4 regions of the Sinobacterium norvegicum genome follow, and region 1 is predicted to be linked to each of the others. Evidence: predicted binding sites of a transcription regulator. Region 1 holds the regulator's gene; each other region holds the start of a gene.
What was found. The regulator FNR, encoded in region 1, switches genes on or off when oxygen is low (the NO sensors DNR and NnrR bind a similar motif). The targets are predictions, from matches to a motif close to TTGATNNNNATCAA.

Region 1 (4,319 bases):
ATGTCGCCAGCAGGTAGGCCTGGCATATCGCCATTAATGTTGAAGGTAATCTGTTCTAGCTGGGTGTCATACTGGTCTTTCAGAGAGCCGGCTGACAGATAGGACATCTGTCCGCTGCTGATTGATCCGTAGTCGCCGAAGGGGTTGAGAACGCCGACAGCGGCACAGTCAGGATCGGCAGCACAGAGATCAGGATCGACTGCGGTAGCCCAGCGATCGAAGCGGCCATAGTTCTGTGTTTCATAAATTTCGCTGTTATCAGCAAAGACGTAGTTGAAGTCCCAGTTGATGCCGTTATCGAAGGCGCCTTCGAAGCCGACGTTCATGCGGAAAGTATCGACATTTTGGTTGAATACTCGACCACCGGATTCGACAAAGCGGCGGTTGATCTGTACGCCTTCGCCACTGATGCCCCAGTCGTTATTCGGGTTGTCACCAAATGGGTTATTAGGGTTTGAAGCCGGTACCCACTCGTTGGGGTTGCCGTTAAATTCAGTAACACTGAATGAGGCATCAGGTGCCAGACGCTGGGAAGAGGTGCGTTTGACGTAGCTTAATTCGGCGTGGGCGGTAATGGCGCCGAGGGGGCTTTGTTCAAAAATTAAATATTCACCTGAGCCGCTGAGGCCCCAGCGCTCGTTGGGAGTCATTAAGGCATTAACAGGCGCGTAGTTGTACGTGTCGCCGCCGTTGAAGGCGCGCGTCTTGCCGGTTTTGGCATCAACAATATACTTGCTGCCTGCCAGTGATGGATCCTGGGCAGCGATTTGATCGTTGATATCACCGCTGACAGTGATCTTACGGCTGTTTGACGAGCCCTGGTTGGTGTCTGTAAAGCTGCGAGTGGCAGAGTCGTATACTGGCCAGGTAGCATTCTCGCCCCACTTTCGACTTTCCTGGATTACTTCTTCTTGCTGGTGATACTCCAGGCCAATGGCAACACCACCTTTATCGTTAGTGGTTCCCATTAAGATGGAGAGATCTTTGTTCTTGCCGTCCAAGCCATCTTCACCAGCTGTATATGCACCGCCGCCACCGACAATCTTAACGCCGTCAAAAGTTCTGCGGGTAATGATGTTAACCACACCGGCAATTGCATCGGAGCCGTAAGCTGTTGAGGCACCGTCTTTCAGAACTTCAATACGTTCAACCATTGCCATTGGAATGGTATTCAGATCAACTGCGCCTAGGTCGTCGGGGCCGCCAACAAAGCTGCTGACCTGACGGCGACCGTTAATTAGCACTAACGTACGCTTATAGCCAAGGCCGCGTAGGTTGACCATTTTGCCGCCATTATTGCCGTTGTTGGTGCTATTGCCGAGGCTGGAGCCGGTGAATTCTGGTGTCTTCATCAGAAATTCATCAATGCTGCTGGCGCTTGATTTCGCCAGATCTTCGGCGCTGTATACCGCCATTGGGCTGGATGATGAAAATTCATCACGCGAGATACGAGAGCCGGTAACAATAACTTCTTCAGTGGCTTGGGGCTGCTGTGCGTGAGCGATACTCACCGGCAGTGTTAGGGTTGATAAAAATGCACCGCTCAGCGCTAGCTTGACAGCTTGCACCATAGGCTTTTGTAGATTCATTCCAAGGTTCCTCAATGGTTTAGTGTATTTCTTCAATACAGCGAGCTTATTTTTTAGCCCTCAAGCATAACCACGAAGAGCTCATCCTCTCCCTCAAATAAAAAATGGAAATAATGTTGAAATAATGAATACCCTGTCTGTTGTGAATTGATTACAGGGCTAATGTCTGCCTATTGATAGTCGATGAAATCGGCTTTGTAGGTTTGTTAGGGTGTAGGTTGGCGGCGAGCTAGCCAACGAGAGAAGAGGGTTCTTCTTGGTTGAATTCTGGACAAAAAAAACGGCCATCTGTTAATACAGATGACCGCTTTCGAGAGCAACCCGGGGGGGTGGGCTGAAGCTTATGCTTCTTGCTGTGGAGATATGATAGAGCGTATTGCCTCAAGGTCAAGAATAGTAATCTCTTTATTGTTCACTTCGAGAATATTATTCTTTTGGAAACGGCTGAATACACGGCTGACGGTCTCGACGGTAAGCCCTAAATAGTTACCAATATCGGTACGTGACATAGGTAGTCTGAAGGAGGTTGTCGACAGCTTGCGTGCTGCATTACGGTCTGAGATAGAGAGAATCAGAGCGCTGATGCGTTCTTCAGCGGTGTTCTTACTCAGCAATGTAATCAATTGTTGATCTTGGATGATCTCCTGACTCATCAATGAGAATAGGTGACGCTGCATCGATGGGAAGCGGGTGCTAAGGCTTTCAATATCATCGAAGGGGATCTCGCAGATGGCGGCAGTTTCGAGCGCCTTGGCAGAAATACTGTGTTTATTCTGGCTGATGCCGTCCATGCCAATTATTTCACCGGGGAAGTAAAAGCCGGTGACCTGCTCTTTGCCGTCGTCAGTGAGGCGGTAGGCCTTGACGAAGCCTGAGCGGATTGCGTAGATCGAGTTGAAGTTATCGTTTTCGCGGAAGACGTGGTCACCCTTACGCAGCGGTTTGTTGCGATGAACGACGGTATCTAGGGCGTCCAAATCAGGCTCTTGCACTGCGATAGGCAGACAAATAGCGTTAAGACGACAATTACCGCATTTTGTTTGGAAGGCGCTGCCACGACAGTTAAGTGCTGTTGTGGTGTTGTCACTGAGTTGTTCAGCCATGATTGATTGCATCCGGTCTCTCTCCCTAAGCAGTCTGTTGCACTCTGTTATGAGAGTGAAGACAGGTCTGCGTGCGTCAAATTTTACTGTTCCTGCTCAATGCAGGGGTCAATCTACTACAGGGTTTTTGAAAATCGAGTACCGTCACCAATGTTGAGGTACTCATCAAAAACCATACAAAGTTGCCGAAGAAACAGGCGGCCCTTATCGCTCACAACCAGCTGCTTGTCGCTTAAGCTAATCAAGCCATCGGCTTCGAACTCGAGCAACTGTGGCCACTGATTAGAGAACAATTGCTTGAGGTCAATGTCAAACTGCTGTTCGATGGCGACAATATCAAGTTCTAGCTGACAGGCTAGAGACATAATAATTTCTCTGTGTAGTGTATTTTTTACAGTAAGAGGGTACCCTTTTACAATAGGTAATTGACCTGTCTTTACAAGCTCGTAATACTTTGTTAAGTCCTTTTCGTTTTGGCTGTAAGTATCTGAAAGTGAGGTGATTGATGATACGCCAAGGCCGATTAAATCCGTTGCCAGGCAGGTCGAGTAGCCCTGGAAATTTCGTTGTAAACGTTTATTTTTTCTCGCCTTAGCCAGCTCATCGTCGGGTTTAACAAAATGATCCATGCCAATGTAGTCGTAACCCGCCTGATCGAGAGTGGTGCCAATGTGCGCCATGATTTCCAGTTTTTCCTGCGCAGTCGGTAACGTCAGGCGGTCGATAGAGCGCTGGGTCTTGAAGCGATCGGGTAGGTGGGCGTAATTGTAAATGGACAAGCGGTCGGGGTTCAGCTTGATAACGGTGGCCAGGGTTTCGCTGAACGAGCTGACCGACTGGTGGGGCAGACCGTAAATCAAATCGAAGCTAATCGAGTCGAATTTATTGTTGCGCAGAGTATCAATCAAGTCACTGACCATCTCGACGCTTTGTTCACGGTTGATAGCTTTTTGCACCGGTGGATGAAAGTCTTGTATGCCGAGACTGACGCGGTTGAAGCCCAGGCCTTTTAATAGCGCAATATAATCGTGGTCGATGGTGCGGGGGTCGAGTTCGATGGAATATTCCCGGCTATCACTGTCGCTTAAATTGAAGTGCCTCCCCAGCATTACCATCAATTCAGTCAGCTCGGCGGGGGCTAAAAATGTCGGTGTTCCGCCACCAAAGTGGAGCTGTGTCACAGGCCGTTTGCCATGGAGCTTGCCGCGCAGGGCTATTTCTTGCTCTAGATAGCCGAGGTATTCACGACTTTTACTTCGGTCGCGGGTGACTACCTTATTACAGGCACAGTAGTAGCAAATGTTTTCACAAAAAGGAATGTGAATATAGAGCGAAATGGGTGCGATATTATCGCTGTCTTGTTCGGCTATGCTCACATATTGCTGATGCTGGAATTGGCTGCCGAATAAATTGGCTGTTGGGTAAGAGGTATATCGAGGGCCGGAAACATCGTATTTCTTAATTAGCTCACTGTCCCAAGTCGGTGTGATATTGGTCTGTGTTTCGGGCATGGGTTATCGGCTCCAGCGATGAAAAATGAACAGTTTATTATCTATGTTGGTGAATAAATAGTAATGCGCTGCATCAAGCGAAGGGCTGAAAAGCAGCATGGGTATAGCAATATCAA
Region 2 (4,319 bases), on a different contig from region 1:
GGTTAAGATTTGCTGAGCCTGTTGGTTACTCTTATCGGCATTGAGGCCTTGAAAGTTGACCGGCCGACCAATAACGGTATGGGTAATCGCCTGCTGACTGATCGCCTCGGCACGCTGCTTGACCGATAGCATCATGGCGCAGACGATGTCCTCGAAGAAGTCGACGAACTCAGGCCGTAAGCCACTGGCACCGAGAAAGGATTTTGGCGACTTAATAAAGTAGCCCTCCTCCGGTTCGGCAATATACTGCTCGAAGCCGTCGCGGCCGACAAACAGCGTCTGCTCGGTGGCGCCGATGCCCTCACGTTGACGCAGTTGTTGAGCCATTGCCAGGGTGGCACCGCGGCGCTGAATAAAGGCCTGCTGAGTTTCTTTATTGGCAATTTGTTGGCCGACAAACTCGCTGATGAATTCACGCTCTAAGGCATAAAGTGCCGACGGCATAAAGGGTTGGCCCTGTTCGATGGCCAGCAGCTCAACCTGCTGTTGTGGAGTGATAACACCAATGGCGCAGTTGGACGTGCCGTAGTCAAAGCCAGAAATCATGAAACACCTAAAGCGCAAAGACAGAAAAGCCGGCGAAAATAGCACAGTGCTCTGCCGTAGGCCAGTGCGGCTTGAGGTGGATTGTTGTTTTGATTGCGATGCTCGGTGCCGCCAGCAAATCGATGACGGCACCATGACTAAGCTAGCGCTTAGGGGTTGCCGGCTGGCTGTTGCGCTCGCGGCTGATATCGAGGCCAGCCAACAGCTTATTGCGCAGTTGCCGTGGGTCGATCACCTCATCGTAACCGAGCGTATCGGCAACCTTCAGCCAGCCCTCGCGCTCTACCTGTTCAAAAAAAGCCTGCTCTTCGGTGCTCATCTTGGCGGCGGCGCCACCACCAGAGGCGGGGATGCCGCCGAGGGCGATGCCGGGAAAAGCAAAGCTGATGGTCTGATTGTCGAAGGGGTTCATAGCCATTAACGAGCTGCCGAAACCGTAGGCCTTGCGCAGGGTAACGTGTAGTTTGGGCGTGCTGAGCTTGCACTGGGCGGCATACATGGCGGCGGCGGAGCGCAGCGTGCCGGCTTTCTCGGCGCCACTGCCCGACATCACCCCGGGGTTATCGGCGAGGAAGATTACCGGCAGGTGGTAGCTGTCGGCGAGGTCGATAAAGTAGGCGGCTTTCTCGGCAGCCTCGTGGGTGATCGAGCCGGCCATCACTGACGGTTGGTTGGCGACGATGGCGACGGGGCGACCGCCGAGGTGAGCAAAGCCGGTGACGATAGAGCGGCCGAAGTCGGGGTTGAAGTCGCGGAATAGGCCATTGTCGACCAGTTGTTCGATGATTTTGTAGACGTTATAAGCTTGTTTACCGTCGCGGGGTAGGGTGTGAAGAATCTGATCGAGACGACGCTGGCCGCTATCGTCGGTGTCGGCCTGCGGTGGATATTGCCAGCCGTTGCTGGGCAGAAAAGACAGGTATTGGTGGACTAAGTCGAAGGCCTGTTGTTCGGATTCGACCACGTTGTGCACCACACCGCTGCGAGAGTGTACTGCTGGGCCGCCGAGGTCTTCCTTGTTGATGATCTCCCCCATGGCGGCCGCCACCAGCGGCGGGCCGGCGGAGAAAATGGCGCCCTCGGTGGTCATGATGACAATATCCGATAGCAGTGCGGTAATCGCCCCGTGGCCAGCTGAGGCGCCCATGACGACGGCGATGGTGGGCACTTTGCGTGACAGTGCCGCCATCTCCTGCATATCGTTGGGGGCATAGGGATGGCGTAGCAGCGCGTTACTGGCACGCTCACCGGCGCCATCTAACAGCATCACCATGGGGACTTTTTCGCGATGGGCGATATTGGCCAGGCGCAGTCTTTTCGAGTGGGTACCGTGTCCGATCGAGCCGCCCTGGACGGTGGCATCTTCGGCGCCGACGACCACGGGTCGACCGTCTATGGTGGCGAGGCCGCCGACTAAGGCATCGGCTGGGGCAGCGGGCAAACCACCGTGTTCGATGCTACCGACCAGGGCGCCAATCTCGTTGAAGCTGCCGTCATCGACCAGGGCGGTAATACGCTGGCGGGCGTTGAGTAGGTTGTTATCGCGGCGCTGTTGTACTTTCTCTGGCCGACCCATGGCCTTGGCTTGCGCGTTTTGTTGCTCGAAAAACTTAATCAGTTCTGCCCACTCTGCTGGCAGACTGTTGTCGGTGGCTGTACTCATGGTTACCCCGTAGAGCGGGCGTGGCACCCGCAGATTGCGTTGGTTAAGTTTGCCCGCTATCGAGCTATGGCTGTCAGTATATAACCCCCCCCAGCGGTTGGCATTCACCATTTGGTAACTGTCATGAGCAGAGCATGACCACATGCTTTGTCGGGTTTTATTGATCCAGAACCAAGCTTGTATTTTTGTTAATGATTATCATTTGTTTTATTGTTAGTTGTATTCAAAGATTACTCGTCGTGAAAGGTGTAATAGCATGGATGGAATGATTAAGCTCTCTCAGCTCGCCGTCGGTAGTCACGGGCGCATTGTGGGTTATCAACAGCAGGCCGCCAGCTATCGGCGTAAATTAATGTGTCTTGGGCTTACCCCAGGCTGTGAGTTTCGCCTGGTGCGCGTGGCGCCGCTGGGTGACCCGATTGAGATCAGGTTGCGAGGGTTCAGTCTCAGCCTGCGCCGCGATGAGGCGGCGGTAATCCAAGTCGCGTTGATTAATGCTGTGGGGGCAGAGTGATGAGAAAAGCCACTGTTGCCCTCGTCGGCAACCCTAACAGCGGCAAGACCACCCTGTTTAATGCCCTGACCGGCGCCCGCCAACGTGTGGGTAATTGGCCGGGGGTGACGGTTGAAAAAAAACAGGGCCGTTTTCAGCATGCGGCGACGGACTTTACTCTGGTCGATTTACCCGGCACCTACTCTCTGTTTGCCGGCGCCGATGCCGACTCGCTCGATGAGCAGGTCGCTCAGCAGTATGTTGCCAGCGCCGAGGCCGATGTCCTGTTAAACATTATCGATGCCTCTTCAATTGAGCGAGGACTCTATCTAACCACTCAACTGTTGAGCAGCGGCATACCGGTGGTTGTGGCATTGAATATGATGGATGTGGCTGACAAGCATGGCGTCCATATCGACCCGCTCAGCTTAAGCCAGCAACTTAGCTGCCCGGTGGTGGCCATTGTTGCCAGTCGTAAAGAGGGGCTGACGGGTTTGATTGATGTGATACAGCATCAGTTCGAGCGCCCCAGCGGTAACAGCTTTGTCTTTGGCGGCGGTGTCGACCAGCACATTGAAACATTGAGTCATGCCCTGCCTGCTGAGGCGACCAGTAGTCGATTATTGGTGACTGCTTTGCTGGAGGGGGATGACTTGGCAAGGGCGCAGTATATATCGCTGGCCGATGCCTCCGCCGGTGAGCGACTAGAAAACTGCCAGTTGGCCCTCGGTGGCGATACGGCGATGGCAATGGCCAGCGCTCGTTACCAGGTAATCAGTGCGCTGGTCAAGCAGTCTGTGGTGGTCGATCCGCCGGCCAAGACCTTTTCTGAGCGGGTCGACGACGTGGTACTCAATCGCTGGTTGGCGTTTCCGCTGTTCCTGGCGGTGATGTATTTGATGTTTACCCTGACCATTAATATCGGCAGTGCCTTTATCGACTTTTTCGATATCAGTGCCAATATTTTGTTTGTTGAATACCCGCGTTTGGCAATGCATGCTATTGGTCTACCCAATTGGTTTATCGCGCTGGTAGCCGATGGCTTTGGGGGTGGTTTGCAGCTGGTGGCCTCGTTTATCCCAGTGATTGCGATGTTGTTTTTCTGCCTGTCGTTCTTAGAGGGCTTTGGCTATATGGCGAGGGCGGCCTTTATTGTCGACCGCCTGATGCAGCGACTCGGCCTGCCGGGTAAATCCTTTGTGCCGCTGATTGTCGGCTTTGGTTGCAATGTACCCTCGGTAATGGCGGCGCGCACCCTCGATAGCAGCAACGACCGATTGCTGACGACGCTGATGGCACCCTTTATGTCCTGCGGTGCTCGGCTGACGGTCTACGCCTTATTTGCCGCCGCCTTCTTCCCCCGCAACGGCCAGAACATCGCCTTTGCCCTCTATCTTATCGGTATGGCGCTGGCCGTGGTGTGCGGCTTGTTATTGCGCCGCTACCTGTTCGCCGGCGATCGATCGCCATTTATCATGGAGCTGCCCAACTACCACATGCCGACGCTGAAGGGCTTGTTTATTCTGACTTGGCAGCGTTTAAAAGGTTTTATTGTGCGTGCGGGCAAGGCCATTGTCATCGTGGTGGTGTGCTTGAATTTCATCAACTCGATCGGTG
Region 3 (4,319 bases), 710 kb from region 1:
AGAGTTCGACGCATTATTTGGCGTACCGCAACCCGAGGCTCACCACCCTGAAATCGACACTGGCGTGCATGTATTGATGGCACTGGAGCAAGTCTGCGCACTCAGTGACGACCTCCCTCCGCGCTTTGCCATCCTCTGTCACGACTTCGGCAAGGGCAAAACCAAACCCGAAGATTGGCCACGCCATATTGCCCATGAAGCAACCGGGCTCAACCCTATCAAAAAGCTTTGCCAAAGACTTACCGTGCCCAATGAATATCGAGAACTGGCGCTCATCACTTGCGAATATCACACGCACATCCATCGTGCTGTGGAGCTGAAAGCCAAAACCGTGGTGAAAGTGCTTGATGCCACCGACGCATTCAGACGCCCCGAACGCTTCCAGCAATTTTTGCTAGCCTGTGAAGCCGATGCACGAGGTCGCCTAGGTCTTGAGCTGCGCCCTTACCCACAACGACTTTTTTTTCAACGCGCGCTCCTTCAGTGTCAAGAGGTCAAGGCCAAAGACTTTATTGCTCAAGGGCTGAAGGGCAAAGAGATCGCCACCGCAATCAGTGCCGAGAGAGTCAATAGAGTCGCCCAGATCGAGCGCCAGTAACCTGACTCGCAGCATCAGCCAAACTGCTTAATCAATAGGCTGATGCTGATAGCAATACACACTATAACGGTCAGGGCTCGAACAAAACCAGCCCCTTTACTGATCACCGTGGCGGCCCCAATTCTGCCGCCGGTAAAAGCACCGGCAGCCATCACCAAGCCAACCGTCCAAACCACATGACCACTGAAAACAAACACCGTGAGGGAGGCAATATTAGAGGTGAAGTTCAGTGCCTTTGCATGCCCTGTCGCTTTGACAAAATCCATACCTTTTAATCGAACAAAGGATATCGCGAAGAAGGTGCCTGTACCCGGGCCAAAAAAACCATCATAGAAACCGACTGCCGGTGCAGCAGAAGCAGAGAACTGTCTATCACTCAACTTAGCCTGCTCGCTTTTCTGCCCCAGCTCTTTGTTGAAAAAAGAATACAGCGCGATGGCAATCAGACCAATCGGCATCAGCGTGAGCAAAAACTGATTGTCAATTAATTGCACCACATAACTCCCGATGGCTGAGGCGACAAACACAGCGGCAACCATCCATTTAATCGTACGAATATCGACCACTTTTCGCCGCGAAAAGTGAATCGTCGCAGCCATCGAGGCGAAACTACCTTGCAGCTTATTTGTCGCCAAGGCAGCGATAGGAGGTACACCGGCAAAAACCAGTGCCGGTAATGTAAGCAGTCCGCCACCGCCTGCAACAGCATCAACAAAGCCGGCAAAGACTGCCACCAAAAATAACAACGCCAAAATTTCTAGTGCAATATCCATTACGTCTTACAGCCTGATAGATGCATCATTCAAATTAAAGCTCTTCTTCAGAACTCAGAATATCGGATATCCACCGCGTCTCATCAGACTCCTCGGTGGCTATTTTCACCGTCATCGTCAAAGGCACTGATAAGAACATACCAATAGGACCCAACAACCAGCCCCAGAATACCAATGAAAAGAACACGACCAGCGAGGACAATCCCAGACTTCGCCCCATCAACCGGGGCTCAACCATGTTGCCAACAATATTATTCACACCGAGGTAAACCAATACGATAATTAAAGCCGTATCGGGGCCGTGCTGTATAAGTCCTAACAACACCGCCGGTACGGCGGCAATAATAGAGCCAATATTGGGTACGAAATTGAGCAAAAAAGCCATGATTGCCCACATCACCGGATAATCAATATCCAGCAAATATAGGGCGAAGAACACCACCAAGCCGGTAATGAAACTCATTAATGATTTAATCACAATATAGCGATTGAGGGTGGATGAAAAATGCTCAAACCTGGCCATTGACTTCACTGGATCATCGGCAATGCGCATCACTTTCAATTTAAATGAGCCTAGTTCGAGTAGAATAAAGGCAACGGTAAGTAAAATTAAAAACGTATTCGTTAAGGTACCCAAGACACGATTAAACGTCGTGCCAACAAAACCCATGACGGCACTAAGATCAAATAAGCGTTTCATTTCTGCCGCATTTGCCTCGAGACCATAACCCGAAAGAAAGGCTGCTAAGTTACTACCGATATTGCTTAAACTGTGTTGGTATTGCGGTAAGTTCTTGCTAAAGCCATCCAGCGACGCCCCCATCATCGAGGAAACAAGTAAGCCAAAGGCAATGATTGTCATCAACACAATGATTAGCGATACGACCTGAGGCACCCTCTGGCGAGTTAAAAAAAACATTAATGGCGCACTAATTGCAGCAATAAATAGCGCAATAAGCAACGGCGCCACCACTGCCTCAGCGGTCTTAACGCCCGCTAAAACGATCACTAAAGCGGCCATCGCCAATAGTGCCCTTAAAGCGCTGTGATTAACAGGATCAATTGGCATAATGGATTTACTTCCAACACGTTGACAACAGAAGGTATAAAGGTACAGGATAGTAAAATAAAAACCAGAGCAACGTGGATGGCTCGCCTCCAATACAATGGATTTTTCAAACCTGGCCAGCAATAACCCAGCACAACACTTGGTTAATAGCGCTATATATTAAAAATATTCTTAGAATATAGAATATTTTCTTATTCTTACTAATTATTTGATCTATAACTAGTAAGTTGAATTAATATACCTGCTATAATTTTTGTTAATAAAATACAGTCAGAGTGACACTATGAAAACTGATGATGTTGATACCAGCAAATCTGAAGAAATTGAAGTCTTTCTTTTCACCACAGTTATTGCCGCCCCCTTCTTGGCAATTGCTATCGTAGGTGGTTTTGGCTTTGCCGTATGGTTCTCACAAATGATTTTTGGCCCACCAACGGTCTAAGAACAATGAATACAACGCTGGATAGGAGCCGTCGTTTTTTCATTTCTGGCGGTCTCGCTGACAACACTGCAAGCAACAAAGTAAGCAGCGAAACTACCTTACCTTGGTTAATCAGTCAGTCTGCTTTTGACGCTAACTGCACTCGCTGTGGCGACTGTTTAACAGCCTGTCCTGAAGATATTATTGTTAAAGATGACAATGGTTTTCCGACGATTAATTTCAGTCAATCTGGCTGCGATTTTTGTGGCGATTGCGCCGCCAGTTGTAAGCAAGATATTTTTTTAGCAGCTGAGAGTAGGACGACTGCAATGGCCTGGCAGCAAGACGCCCACATCAATGAAAACTGCCTCGCCTATCAGAATGTTATGTGTATGAGCTGCTTAGATAGCTGTGACGCGTCTGCGATCAGTTTCAACTATCAACACAAAATCGCCCGGCCTAGCATCAACATTTCGGCCTGTACTGGATGCGGCTTTTGCCAGAGCAGCTGTCCGACACATGCGATTTCAATCACGCCTATAGCCGCAGAGAATGCTACTTTGGAGCACTATGAACACGTTTGAGCAACACCTTCAAAAGCCATCGGATGAATGGCATATTGCGAGTTTGATTGTATCGGTAAAACCAGATTTTTTACCCAGCGTTCAACAAGTTTTCAATAACCATAATAATGCTTCTGTTGAAGCCGCCGACGACAAAGGCAAGTTAGTTGTTGTCATCGAGGCCGACAGCACTCAATCCTTGGCTCAAATTACCGATGAAATTCGATTGACCGAACACGTCATCGACTCACAATTGGTCTACCATCAGATAGCCGATAAAAACACCTTACACCAAGAAATAGACGACTTAGAAATCACTACAACCTCTGTGGAGCAGTTATGAAATTAGATCGCCGACAATTTATTAAAGCCCAGGCTGCTGCCACTGCTGCTGCTGCCGCTGGCATTAGCATGTCCAGCCAAGCGAGCAACTTAATCACCAGCAGCAAAGACACCGAGCTTGAATGGAACAAAGCCCCCTGTCGCTTCTGCGGCACCGGCTGCTCTATTCAAGTCGCCACTAAACAGGGCAAGGTTGTCGCCACCCATGGCGATATTAAGGGCGAGGTTAACAAGGGGCTTAACTGCGTCAAAGGTTATTTCCTTTCGAAGATCATGTACGGCAAAGACCGCCTAACCACACCGATGCTTCGCATGACAAACGGCAAGTACGATAAGAACGGTGAGTTTGCCAGCATCAGCTGGGATCAAGCCTTCGACATTATGGCCGAAAAGTGGAAGGCAACCCTTGCCGAGAAGGGCCCAGAAGGAATCGGCATGTTTGGTTCTGGTCAGTGGACCATCTACGAGGGCTATGCTGCATCAAAATTAATGAAGGCCGGCTTCCGATCCAATAACATCGACCCGAACGCTCGACACTGCATGGCGTCAGCCG
Region 4 (4,319 bases), 1.0 Mb from region 1:
TTCTATGGCGAAATCGTTAGAAGAAATTGTGGATAGTGGTCGTTTTGAGACTAAACAAGGCGTTTTTAACGGCCATACTGGCCCCAATCAGGGCCGTTTGATTATTGATGGTGAAGTGGTTGGCGCGATTAGGCCGAGAAGTGACTATAGATGTATAAGGACTTTTGATGGCCTATATTATGTAAATGATGAAGATCAAGAGGTATTCCTTAAGCCCGGTATGCTAGTGAGGTTTGATTACTTTGAGCCATCTACAAAGGGGAGTAACTTCGACACTTGTATTTTCAAGGTCTGGGTTGAGAAGCAAACTAAGAGTAACTAAAGGTACTAAAACAAAAACTAGGGTCAGGTCTTTGATTTATGATTGCTGTTAACGAGGCGGCCGCACTTGATTTGTCTCTGTGGCTGCCCTGTGATTCTGCTGCTGTTGTGAACACACCCGTTAGCTGATGTGTTTTGTGGTGCAATAAAAAGGCCGCCGACGATTAATTGTCGGCGGCCTTTTGCTGTCGTACTCGCTGGTTTAGCTTTAGCGAGTGCTGTGCTGTGGTTTAAGGGGTGGTTGGCTGGCAGTGGTCGGTGTAGGTGCTGGCGAGGCAGTGCCTTCGGGGATGGCCAGGCGCCAGTAACCAAGGCCGACAATGCCGGCGCCACCGATGATGTTGCCAATCGTGACAGGGATCAGGTTGAGGCTGATAAAGTTGGGGATGTTGAGGTGGGCGTAGTGGTCGGCGCTGACGCCGGCGGCCTGCCAGAACTCGGCCGGGGCAAAATGCTGGATGGCAATGCCCAGGGGAATCATAAACATGTTGGCAACGCAGTGCTCAAAGCCGGCGGCAACAAACATGGCGACGGGTAGCATAACGATAAAGGCCTTCTCCATCATGGTTCGGGCGGCATAGGCCATCCAGATAGCGAGGCAGACCAGAATATTACACAGAATGCCCAGTACCACGGCCTGGCTAAAGCTGTGTTCAAGCTTGTGGCTGGCAATGTTTAATGCCGTCACGCCCCACTGGCTGTTGGCCAGCATGTACTGCTTGGCCAGCATCATCAAGGCCACCATGGCCAGTGCGCCGACCAGGTTGCCAGCGTAGACAATCGTCCAGTTTTTCAGCATCTGTGCAGTACTGATCATCCCGCTGGCCCGAGGCACGGCACTCAGTACGGTGCTGGTGAATAGCTCGCCGCCGAGCACGATGACCAGCATAATGCCCATGCTAAAGCAGAGGCCGCCGATCAGTCGCTGTATTCCCCATCCCATGTCGCCATTGCCGGTGGTCACCGACACGTAAAAGATAAAGGCCAGGGCAATAAAGGCACCAGCACTGATGGCCAAAGAAAAGGCACAGCCAACTGATCGCCCGGTTTTTAAAATGGCGTATTGCTCGGCTTTGCGGGCGATGGCAACGGGGGTCAGGGGCTCAATATTGCACGGAGTGGCGGCCATTGTATTGGCGGCTTGAGGTGAAGAGTGCTCACGTTTAAGGTCGGCGTTCAATTGTTGAATCCTGTAATTTTCGGCGTGATTTGATGGCGTAGTATAATGATTTATTATCGTCTCAAGCTTGATCTGCATCAATCGTATCGGTGCTGCAGAGCAATTTACTGATTCTTATGTATATATTGATAACATTTACTTATCTTACTGTTTTATAATGCTTTATTGTTTTTATCGATAATTTATAGGTAGTAAAACCTAGTGCCCGGTGGTTAATGATTACGGTTGTTTAAGCACCCGTTAATTTGCTCAACAGTTGTTGAGTTAAATCGGTTTCAAAACAATATGGTTATTGATGTACATCAAGGCGTGACCGTGGGCTTAGGCGGAGAATCAGCTCACAACTTAATCGTGTTACGGCCTTTCTTCGAAGAGATCAACGGGTACGGCAGTGGCAGAATACATAATCGTAGTTTTTGAGGCGTCGTGATGAATGCAGCAATAAAAATACTGAAAAGCGAGTGGGCCGGTTTTAATGCAGGTGATTGGTGTGGGGCGGTCAACGTTCGTGACTTTATCCAGCAAAATTACACGCCTTATCTGGGTAACGACCAATTCTTAGCGCCGGCAACCCATGCGACCAATGCACTTTGGCAGACGGTTCAACAGGGTATTCGCCAGGAGAACGAAACCCACGCGCCAGTCGATTTTGATACCGAAAAAGTCTCAACAATTACCTCCCATGCCGCCGGTTATATCGATGCTGAGCTGGAGAAAATTGTCGGCCTGCAAACCGAGGCGCCACTCAAGCGCGGCATGATGCCCAATGGCGGTGTGCGCATGGTCGAGAGCTCGGCTGCCGCTTACGGTCGTACTATTGATCCAGTGGTGTCTGAGGTTTACAGCAAGTTCCGCAAGACCCACAACCAGGGTGTGTTTGACATGTATACCCCGGAGATTCGTGCCTGTCGCTCATCCGGTGTGCTGACCGGTCTGCCCGATGCCTATGGCCGTGGCCGTATTATCGGCGATTACCGTCGCATTGCCCTTTATGGTGTTGATCTGCTGATCGAAGAGAAACGTCGCGAGTTGGCCGACAGCGATACCGCCTCACTGACACAGGAGCTGATGAAGACCCGCGAACAGCTCAACGAGCAGATGCGTTCGCTGGTCGAGCTGGTAGAAATGGCGTCGACTTACGGCTGTGATATTGCTCGCCCTGCCAACAGTGCCCAAGAGGCGATACAGTGGACCTATATGGGTTACCTGGCGGCGATCAAGTCGCAAAACGGCGCGGCGATGTCGTTGGGACGTGTTTCTAGCTTCCTCGACATCTTTATTGAGCGTGATTTGCTGGCGGGTGTTATCAGTGAGCAGCAGGCGCAGGAAATGGTCGATCATTTCATTATGAAGCTGCGTATGGTGCGTTTTTTGCGCACCCCTGAATACGACGAGTTGTTCTCTGGCGACCCTATTTGGGCAACAGAGTCTGTCGCCGGTATGAGCTTGGATGGCCGTACGCTGGTGACTAAGAACTCATTCCGCTTCCTGCACAGCCTCTACAATATGGGGCCATCGCCCGAACCAAATATTACGGTGCTGTGGGCCGAAGGCCTGCCTGAGGGTTTCAAGAAGTTCTGCGCCAAGGTCTCTATCGATTCCAGCTCTATTCAGTATGAGAACGATGACTTAATGCGTGAGGACTTTGGCAGCGACGATTACGCCATCGCCTGTTGTGTCTCGCCAATGATTATTGGTAAGCAAATGCAGTATTTTGGTGCCCGCGCCAACCTGGCCAAGACCATGCTGTATGCCATCAATGGCGGTGTCGATGAGATGAGCGGCAAGCAGGTAGCACCCAAGGCGGATGCTGTGACCAGTGAGTACCTCGACTATGCCGAGGTCGATCAACGCCTCGACAGCATGATGGATTGGCTGGCGAAGACTTACGTTAACGCCCTCAACTGTATTCACTTCAGCCACGATAAATACGCCTATGAAGCCGTGCAGATGGCATTGCACGATCGCGATATTCACCGCACCATGGCCTGCGGCATTGCCGGTTTGTCGATTGCCGCGGATTCACTGTCGGCGATGAAGTTTGCCAAGGTCAAGGCGATTCGTGATGACAACGGCCTGGCCGTCGATTACCAGGTAGAGGGCGATTTCCCTAAGTTTGGTAACGATGATGCCCGTGTCGATGACATTGCCTGTGAGTTGGTCGAGCGCTTTATGGCCAAGATTCGCAGCAACCATATTTACAACAATGCCGAGCCAACGCAGTCGATCTTGACCATTACCTCGAACGTTGTTTACGGTAAGAAGACCGGTAACACCCCCGATGGCCGTCGTGCTGGCGAGCCCTTTGCACCGGGTGCCAATCCCATGCATGGCCGTGATGTTGAGGGTGCGATCAGCTCGTTGAGCTCCGAATCAAAACTGCCTTACAGTTCGGCCAAAGATGGTATTAGCTATACGTTCAGCATGATTCCCGAGTCGCTGGGTAAGACCGAGCAGGGGCGCATCGACAACCTCGTGGGCTTGCTGGACGGGTATTTCCATCACACCGCAGAGCGCGAGGGCGGTCAGCACATCAACGTCAACGTACTCGACCGTGATACCCTGGTGCATGCAATGGATCACCCCGAAGAGTATCCGTCGCTGACGATTCGCGTGTCGGGTTATGCTATTCGCTTCAACTCACTCACCCGTGAGCAGCAGTTGGAAGTGATCTCGCGGACCTTTACTTCTAAGATGTAGAGGTGTACGGCAGCCCTCGCCTGCGGGGGCTGTTTTGTGGTTAATTGGCTGAGTTTTCAAGGAGGTTGTTGATGACTGTTGGGCGTATTCATTCGATCGATTCCTTTGGTACTGTCGA

Region 2: L9P87_RS10020 (FeoA family protein) is a predicted target of FNR. The motif match lies at 2,370-2,383, and genes of this name have one in related genera.
Region 3: L9P87_RS07925 (periplasmic nitrate reductase, NapE protein) is a predicted target of FNR. The motif match lies at 2,649-2,662, and genes of this name have one in related genera.
Region 4: pflB (formate C-acetyltransferase) is a predicted target of FNR. The motif match lies at 1,794-1,807, and genes of this name have one in related genera.

Annotation. Positions count from the first base shown of each region.
Region 1 covers NZ_CAKLPX010000001.1:1,057,479-1,061,797, reverse strand. The annotation lists gene L9P87_RS04660 (TonB-dependent receptor plug domain-containing protein) at 1-1,589, opposite strand, end outside; gene fnr (fumarate/nitrate reduction transcriptional regulator Fnr) at 1,931-2,692, opposite strand; gene hemN (oxygen-independent coproporphyrinogen III oxidase) at 2,809-4,203, opposite strand.
Region 2 covers NZ_CAKLPX010000002.1:218,976-223,294, forward strand. The annotation lists gene yegD (molecular chaperone) at 1-546, opposite strand, end outside; gene L9P87_RS10015 (acyl-CoA carboxylase subunit beta) at 689-2,209, opposite strand; gene L9P87_RS10020 (FeoA family protein) at 2,466-2,723, shown strand; gene feoB (Fe(2+) transporter permease subunit FeoB) at 2,723-4,319, shown strand, end outside.
Region 3 covers NZ_CAKLPX010000001.1:1,768,627-1,772,945, forward strand. The annotation lists gene L9P87_RS07910 (multifunctional CCA addition/repair protein) at 1-598, shown strand, start outside; gene L9P87_RS07915 (TSUP family transporter) at 613-1,371, opposite strand; gene L9P87_RS07920 (AI-2E family transporter) at 1,406-2,392, opposite strand; gene L9P87_RS07925 (periplasmic nitrate reductase, NapE protein) at 2,724-2,882, shown strand; gene napF (ferredoxin-type protein NapF) at 2,888-3,445, shown strand; gene L9P87_RS07935 (chaperone NapD) at 3,432-3,767, shown strand; gene napA (periplasmic nitrate reductase subunit alpha) at 3,764-4,319, shown strand, end outside.
Region 4 covers NZ_CAKLPX010000001.1:14,440-18,758, forward strand. The annotation lists gene L9P87_RS00070 (hypothetical protein) at 1-322, shown strand, start outside; gene focA (formate transporter FocA) at 530-1,501, opposite strand; gene pflB (formate C-acetyltransferase) at 1,931-4,201, shown strand; gene pflA (pyruvate formate-lyase-activating protein) at 4,273-4,319, shown strand, end outside.